Regions from separate parts of the Streptomyces sp. Q2 genome, predicted to be linked through region 1. Evidence: predicted binding sites of a transcription regulator. Region 1 holds the regulator's gene; the other holds the start of a gene.
The links. The regulator HspR, encoded in region 1, represses chaperone genes until heat shock. The targets are predictions, from matches to a motif close to TTGAGNNNNNNNNNCTCAA.
Positions count from the first base shown of each region.

Region 2: the regulator HspR is predicted to act here: its motif matches at 3,006-3,024, upstream of lon (endopeptidase La).

Region 1 is NZ_JBXEJE010000001.1:148,016-152,123, forward strand. Features, by position in the region: gene dnaK (molecular chaperone DnaK) at 1-373, shown strand, start outside; gene grpE (nucleotide exchange factor GrpE) at 370-1,059, shown strand; gene dnaJ (molecular chaperone DnaJ) at 1,093-2,283, shown strand; gene ACWBNA_RS00690 (heat shock protein transcriptional repressor HspR) at 2,288-2,734, shown strand; gene ACWBNA_RS00695 (PA14 domain-containing protein) at 2,890-4,108, opposite strand, start outside.
Region 2 is NZ_JBXEJE010000002.1:338,162-342,269, reverse strand. Features, by position in the region: gene ACWBNA_RS03750 (lysozyme) at 1-448, shown strand, start outside; gene lon (endopeptidase La) at 560-2,983, opposite strand; gene ACWBNA_RS03740 (GNAT family N-acetyltransferase) at 3,117-3,737, shown strand; gene ACWBNA_RS03735 (rhomboid-like protein) at 3,847-4,108, opposite strand, start outside.

The DNA of each region.
Region 1 (4,108 bases):
GAAGTACGCGGAGGAGGACCACGCCCGCCGCGAGGCCGCCGAGACCCGCAACCAGGGCGAGCAGCTCGTCTACCAGACGGAGAAGTTCCTCAAGGACAACGAGGACAAGGTCCCCGGCGAGATCAAGACCGAGGTCGAGGCCTCCGTCGAGGAGCTCAAGGCCGCGCTCAAGGGCGAGGACACCGCCGAGATCCGTACCGCCACCGAGAAGGTCGCGGCCGTCTCGCAGAAGCTCGGCCAGGCCATGTACGCCGACGCGCAGGGTGCGCAGGCCACCGGTGGCGCGTCCGCCGGTGACGAGGCGCCCAAGGCCGACGACGACGTCGTGGACGCCGAGATCGTGGACGACGAGCGCAAGGACGGTGCCGCGTGACGGAGGAGACCCCGGGCTTCGACGAGAAGCCCGACGTCCCTTCCGGCGCCACCCCCGACGACGCCGAGCCGCAGGCCGCCTCCCCCTCCGGGGAGGGGGCGGCCCCGGCCGGGGACGCATCAGCACAGTTGGCAGGCCTGACGGCCCAGCTGGACCAGGTACGCACGGCGCTCGACGAGCGCACCGCGGACCTCCAGCGGCTCCAGGCCGAGTTCCAGAACTACCGCCGCCGGGTCGAACGGGACCGGATCGCGGTCAAGGAGATCGCCATCGCGAACCTCCTGACCGAGCTCCTGCCGGTCCTCGACGACATCGGCCGCGCGCGGGAACACGGCGAACTCGTCGGCGGATTCAAGTCCGTCGCGGAGTCGCTGGAGACCGTCGCGGCGAAGATGGGCCTGCAGCAGTTCGGCAAGGAGGGCGAGCCCTTCGACCCGACGATCCACGAGGCCCTGATGCACTCGTACGCGCCGGACGTCACGGAGACGACGTGCGTGGCGATCCTGCAGCCCGGGTACCGGTTCGGCGAGCGCACCATCCGCCCCGCGCGGGTGGCCGTGGCCGAGCCCCAGCCCGGCGCGCAGGCCGTCAAGGGCGACGAGGCGGAGACGTCATCCGGTGCCTCCGGTGCCTCGGGTGCCTCCGCCGCCGACGACAAGGAGAGCGGTGGCCCGGACGAGGGCTGAGCTTGAATCCACGTGGAAGGAGGGACGTCGAGGATGAGCACCAAGGACTTCATCGAGAAGGACTACTACAAGGTCCTCGGCGTCCCCAAGGACGCCACCGAGGCCGAGATCAAGAAGGCGTACCGGAAGCTCGCCCGCGAGTTCCACCCGGACGCCAACAAGGGCAACGCCAGGGCCGAGGAGCGCTTCAAGGAGATCTCCGAGGCCAACGACATCCTCGGCGACCCCAAAAAGCGCAAGGAGTACGACGAGGCCCGCGCCCTCTTCGGCAACGGCGGCTTCCGCCCGGGGCCGGGCGCGGGCGGCGGCTCCTTCAACTTCGACCTGGGTGACCTCTTCGGAGGCGGCGCCCAGGGCGGCGGCTCCGGCCAGGGCGCCGGCGGCTTCGGCGGCGGCATCGGTGACGTCTTCGGGGGCCTGTTCAACCGCGGCGGCGCCGGCACGGGCACGCGTACGCAGCCCCGGCGCGGCCAGGACATCGAGTCCGAGGTCACCCTCAGCTTCACCGAGGCGATCGAGGGCGCGACGGTCCCGCTGCGGATGTCCTCGCAGCAACCCTGCAAGGCCTGCTCGGGCACCGGCGACAAGAACGGCACACCGCGCGTGTGCCCGACCTGCGTCGGCACCGGGCAGGTCGCCCGGGGCACCGGCGGGGGCTTCTCCCTCACCGACCCGTGCCCCGACTGCAAGGGCCGCGGCCTGATCGCCGAGCACCCCTGCCTCGACTGCAAGGGCAGCGGCCGGGCCAAGTCGTCCCGCACCATGCAGGTCCGCATCCCGGCGGGCGTCACCGACGGGCAGCGGATCCGGCTGCGTGGCAAGGGCGCACCCGGCGAGCGCGGCGGCCCGGCGGGCGACCTGTACGTCACGGTGCACGTGGGCGCCCACCCGGTCTTCGGCCGCAAGGGCGACAACCTCACGGTGACGGTCCCGGTCACGTTCGCGGAGGCGGCGCTGGGCGGCGAGGTCAGGGTCCCCACCCTGGGCGGCCCTTCCGTCACCCTGAAGCTTCCCCCGGGCACACCCAACGGCCGCACCATGCGCGCCCGCGGCAAGGGCGCGGTCCGCAAGGACGGCACCCGCGGCGACCTGTTGGTCACCGTCGAGGTGAGTGTTCCGAAGGACCTGACGGGGAATGCTCGTGACGCGCTAGAGGCGTATCGCGAGGCAACCGCGGACGAGGACCCGCGGGCGGAGCTGTTCCAGGCCGCGAAGGGAGCATGATCGAATGGACGGTCGTCGACGCAACCCGTATGAACTGACCGAGGAAACCCCGGTCTACGTCATCTCGGTGGCGGCCCAGCTCTCCGGCCTGCACCCGCAGACCCTGCGCCAGTACGACCGTCTCGGCCTGGTCTCCCCGGACCGCACCCCGGGGCGTGGCCGCCGCTACTCGGCCCGCGACATCGAACTGCTGCGTACCGTCCAGCAGTTGTCGCAGGACGAAGGCATCAACCTGGCCGGCATCAAGCGGATCATCGAACTGGAGAACCAGGTCGCCGCGCTGCAGTCCCGCGTCGCGGAGATGGAGGCGGCCCTCGAGGGCGCCGCCGCGGCGATGCGGCAGCGCGAGGCGGCGGTCCACGCGTCGTACCGCCGCGACCTGGTCCCGTACCAGGAGGTCCAGCAGACCAGCGCGCTGGTGGTGTGGCGGCCCAAGGGGCGGCAGGACTGACGTAAGCATGTGACAGGGGCCCGGGGGTTCATCCGAACCGCCGGGCCCCTTCGCGTGTCAGCGGCCGAAGAACGGTCCTCCCCAGCCCCGGTTCTGGTCGAGGACGAGGGCTGGTGCCGTGGGGCGGGCGGGCCGCTTGGTTCAGTGGCTCATGGTCAGGCTCCGCTCGGCGGGATCACGACGGGGGAGAGGCCGGAGAAGGCCTCCGAGCCGTCGGCGGCGACGGACGAGACGAGGTAGTGGCTGGTCGTGGCCGACGGAGTCGTGAGGTCGGTGTAGCCGCGGGCGTCGGCGGCCAGGGGTACGTCGGTCAGGCGGACGTACTGGTCGGCCGCGCGGTCCCAGCGGTAGACGTGGAAGCCGGCGGTGGTGCAGTCGGCGCCGGTGCAGGTCCACGAGAGTTTCGCGTGGGCAGACCCGTCCGCCGCGGCGGTCAGGGACCAGGGCGCGGTCGGCGCGGGCCGGTGCGACGGGGTGAGCTCGAACTCGTTGACGCTCACGTTGGCGACGTCGACGAGCGGGGAACCGCTGGTCGTGTAAAGGGAGTTGTTGTTCTTGTCCACCGCGTCCACGAAGTAGACCCAGTACTCGTCGTTCGGCACGTTGAGGTCGGTGAACCGGGTCGTCCCGGGCGGGAGGACGGCGATCCCCTCGTGGCCGCCGCCGTCGGCGGGGGCCCGGTGCACGATGTACGAGGCGAGGTCCGGTGCGGGGCTCTCGTCCCACTCCAGGACCGTGCCGTACTCCGTGCTGGTGTGGGTGAGGCCGGTGACGGCGGGCGGCGGGGTGGTGTCGCGCAGGCCCGCATGGACCGTGGCCGAGGGGGCCGACTCGCGGCCCGCGCTGTCGACGCTGGTGACGTAGTACCCGTAGGCCGTGGCAGCCGCGGCGGAGTAGTCCGTGCAGCCGTACTCCGGGTAGTAGTCGGCCTCGTTGCCGACCCGGTACGTCTCACAGGTGACCGGCGCCGGGACGGCGTTCGCGTCGGACAGGTCCCAGCGGTACGCCCGGTACTGCGTGGGCGCCGCCTTAGACGTCTTCCAGTGCAGGGTGATGCCGGTCTCTTCCGCGTTTGTGCCCGGGGACTCCATGACGGGTACGGCCAGCGGCCGGGCCAGGGAGACGACCTGCGAGGTGGCGGTGTTGCCGGCGGCGTCCTTGGCGACGATCTTGTAGTACGAGGTCTCCCCGTAGGGCGCGGTCTCGTCGGTGCGGCTCGACCCGTAGGAGACGCCGAGCTTCACGTACGGCCCGTCGGCGGAGGCGGCCCGGTAGACGTCGTACGTGACGTCGAAGGTGTCGTCCTGCCAGTCCAGCTGGACTCCGAGCACGGGGTCGTCGGTCGCGGACAGGACCGGTGTCAGCGGGGCGGTC
Region 2 (4,108 bases), on a different contig from region 1:
CCACTTCGCCACCCCGGACACCACGTCCGGCGCAACGCAGGCCGACTACTTCGTCGACCGCGGCGGCGGCTGGTCCCAGGACGGCAGGACGCTGCCCGGCGTGCTCGACATCGAGTGGAACCCGTACGGCGACGCCTGCTACGGCAAGACCCCCAGCGCGATGGTCACCTGGATCCGCGGCTTCCTCAAGCAGTACAAGGCGCGCACGGGCCGGGACGCCGTGATCTACACCGCCACCAACTGGTGGGTGCAGTGCACCGGCGACTACTCCGGCTTCGCCGCCGCCAACCCGCTGTGGATCGCACGGTACGCGTCGTCCGTGGGGACCCTGCCGGCCGGCTGGAGCAGCCACACCATGTGGCAGTACACATCGTCCGGCCCGACCGTCGGCGACCACGACCGGTTCAACGGCCCCCTCGACCGGGTCGTCGGCCTCGCCAACGGCTGATCCGGGGCAGACGGACCGACACACCGGCCTACGGACGGACAGACGGCGGACAGGCAAAGGCCCGGGCCTCCCTCACAGGGACCCGGGCCTCGCCTCATCCGGCAGCGTCCGTCACGCCGCCACCGGAACCTCCGGCTCGGCCCCGTTCGTCGCCGGGGACAGCGCCAGCTCCAGGACCTGGCGGACGTCCGTGACGGCGTGGACGTCGAGCTTGTCCAGCACCTCCGCCGGGACGTCGTCCAGGTCGGGCTCGTTGCGCTTCGGGATGACGACGGTGGTCACCCCTGCCCGGTGCGCGGCGAGCAGCTTCTGCTTCACGCCGCCGATCGGGAGGACCCGACCGGTCAGCGAGACCTCGCCGGTCATCGCCACGTCCGTACGGACCAGACGCCCCGACAGCAGCGACGCCAGCGCCGTCGTCATCGTGACGCCCGCGCTCGGGCCGTCCTTGGGCACCGCGCCCGCCGGGAAGTGGATGTGCACGCCCCGGTCCTTCAGGTCGGCCACCGGCAGTTCGAGCTCGGCGCCGTGCGAGCGCAGGAAGCTCAGCGCGATCTGCGCCGACTCCTTCATCACGTCACCCAGTTGGCCGGTCAGGGTCAGCCCCGCCGCGCCGGTCTCCGGGTCGGCCAGCGACGCCTCGACGAACAGGACGTCACCGCCCGCTCCCGTGACCGCGAGGCCCGTCGCCACGCCCGGCACCGCGGTGCGGCGCTCCGCCGGGTCCTGGGCGGACTCGGGCACGTGGTGCGGCCGGCCGATCAGGGCGCGCAGATCCTCGTCCCCGACGGTGAACGGCAGCTTCCGCTCGCCCAGTTCGTGCTGGGCCGCGATCTTGCGCAGCAGGCGCGCGATCGACCGCTCCAGGGTGCGGACGCCCGCCTCGCGCGTGTACTCGCCGGCGAGCTTGCGCAGCGCGCTCTCGTCGAGCGTGACCTCGGCCTTCTCCAGTCCCGCCCGCTCCAGCTGACGCGGCAGCAGGTGGTCGCGCGCGATGACGACCTTCTCGTCCTCGGTGTAGCCGTCGAGGCGGACCAGCTCCATACGGTCGAGCAGCGCCTCCGGGATGGCCTCCAGCACGTTGGCGGTGGCCAGGAAGACGACGTCCGACAGGTCCAGCTCCACCTCCAGGTAGTGGTCCCGGAAGGTGTGGTTCTGCGCCGGGTCCAGGACCTCAAGGAGGGCGGCGGCCGGGTCACCCCGGAAGTCGGACCCCACCTTGTCGATCTCGTCGAGGAGCACGACCGGGTTCATCGACCCGGCCTCCTTGACGGCCCGGACGATCCGGCCGGGCAGCGCACCGACGTACGTACGGCGGTGACCGCGGATCTCGGCCTCGTCCCGGACGCCACCGAGGGCGACCCGGACGAACTTCCGCCCCATGGCGTGCGCGACGGACTCGCCGAGCGAGGTCTTGCCGACGCCGGGCGGGCCGACCAGCGCGAGCACGGCGCCACCACGGCGCCCGCCGATCACGCCCAGCCCTCGGTCGGTCCGGCGCTTGCGTACCGCCAGGTACTCGGTGATCCGCTCCTTCACGTCCTGCAGGCCGGCGTGTTCGGCGTCCAGGATCTCCTTGGCGCCCTGGATGTCGTACTGGTCCTCGGTCCGCTCGTTCCACGGCAGTTCGAGGACGGTGTCGAGCCAGGTCCGGATCCACGAGCCCTCGGGCGACTGGTCGCTGGACCGCTCCAGCTTGTCGACCTCCTTGAGGGCGGCCTCGCGGACCTTCTCGGGCAGGTCGGCGGCCTCGACCCGGGCGCGGTAGTCGTCGGACTCCTCACCCTCCTGCTCGCCGTTGAGCTCGCGCAGTTCCTTGCGGACGGCCTCCAGCTGACGCCGCAGCAGGAACTCGCGCTGCTGCTTGTCGACGCCCTCCTGGACGTCCTTGGCGATGGTCTCGGCAACGTCCTGCTCGGCGAGGTGGTCGCGCAGATGCTGGGTGGCGAGCTTCAGGCGGGCGACCGGGTCGGCCGTCTCCAGGAGCTCCACCTTCTGTTCGGTGGTCAGGAAGGGCGAGTAACCGGAGTTGTCGGCGAGGGCGGACACGTCGTCGATGGCCTGCACCCGGTCGACGACCTGCCAGGCACCGCGCTTGCGCAGCCAGGCCGTGGCAAGGGCCTTGTACTCCTTGACCAGTTCGGTGACGTGACCGGGCAGCGGGTCGGGCACGCTTTCGTCGATCCTCGTCCCCTCGACCCACAGCGCCGCACCCGGCCCCGTGGTTCCGGCACCGATCCGCACGCGGTCACGACCGCGGATCAGCGCACCCGGGTCGCCGTCGGCCAGCCGGCCGACCTGCTCGACGGTGCCGAGCACTCCGGTGCTCGCGTAGGTCCCGTCGATGCGTGGCACCAGCAGAACCCGGGGCTTCCCGGGTTCCGAGCGTGCGGCGGCCTGGGCCGCCTCCACCGCGGCGCGCACATCGGCGTCGTTCAAATCCAGCGGAACCACCATCCCGGGCAGCACGACCTCGTCGTCGAGCGGCAGCACGGGCAGGGCGAGCGGTGTGAACGCCGTGGACTCAGCAGCCATGATCTCCCCTTCGGCAGTCAAGTTGAGCTATGCCGACTCAATGCGCAGGGGGCCGGGATTGTTCCCCGGCCCGCGTTCGCTGTGAGCGATCACCGGCCAACTGCCGTCTGACCAGGCATGTCATGATGCGCCGATGGTCGATCCGATACCTCCGGTCGTCCCCGCCGGCCGCATCTGCGACAACGCCCAACCGGTCCTCGACCTTCCCGATACCGGTCTGGAGCTCCGGCCATGGCGGCCCGCGGACGCCGGTGCGCTCGTCGCCGCCGGTCACGATCCGGCGATCAGTCAGTGGAACCTCCTGCCCGCGCTGTCCGAGGACGAGGCACGCGTGCGCGTGGAGCGGATGCACGAGCGCTGGGCGGCGGAGACCGCCGCGGTCTGGGCGGTCGCGCCGGTTGACGGCGGCGAGGTCGTCGGCCTGGCCGGGTGGACCGGCATCGACCTCAAGGGCGGCTGTGCCGAGATCGTGTACTGGGTGCTGCCCGCCGGACGCGGCGCCGGTGTCGCCGTGGCGGCCACGCGGCGCCTCAGCCGGTGGGCCCTGGACGACCTGGGCCTGCACCGGCTCACGCTGTGCCACTCGGTGGCCAACCCGGCGTCCTGCCGCGTCGCCGCCAAGGCCGGGTTCACCCTGGAGGGCACCATGCGCGGCGCCCCTTTGCACGCGGACGGCTGGCACGACCAGCACCTGCACGCGCGCGTGCGGGGCGACGTGCACGAGGCGACGAGCGACCCGGGCGGCCGCGGCTGACGGTTCCGACGCGAACACACCACCTGGGCATTCCTGGGCATTCCCTCGCTCGCGCGAGAGCTCGCCACGCCCTCGGCGGTCGGGCTCCCGGGCTCCTGGAGACGCCGCCCTACGCGGCGGCCCGCGCCCGGTGCGAGGCCCGCGTCACCGGCCAGGTCGCGATGCCGATCGCGAGTGCGATCAGGTGGCCCCAGTTGGTCAGCGGGTCGGTGAACGCGTACAGGTCCAGGACCAGCATCCCGCCGAACAGGGCGAGCAGCGGCAGGCGCAGCCACGGGGTGAGGAGTCCGGCCAGGGCGCCCAGCGCCGCGGCGACACCGAAGCTCACGCCGTAGTCGAGTCGGTGCAGCGAGCTGTCGGGCAGGTGGCCG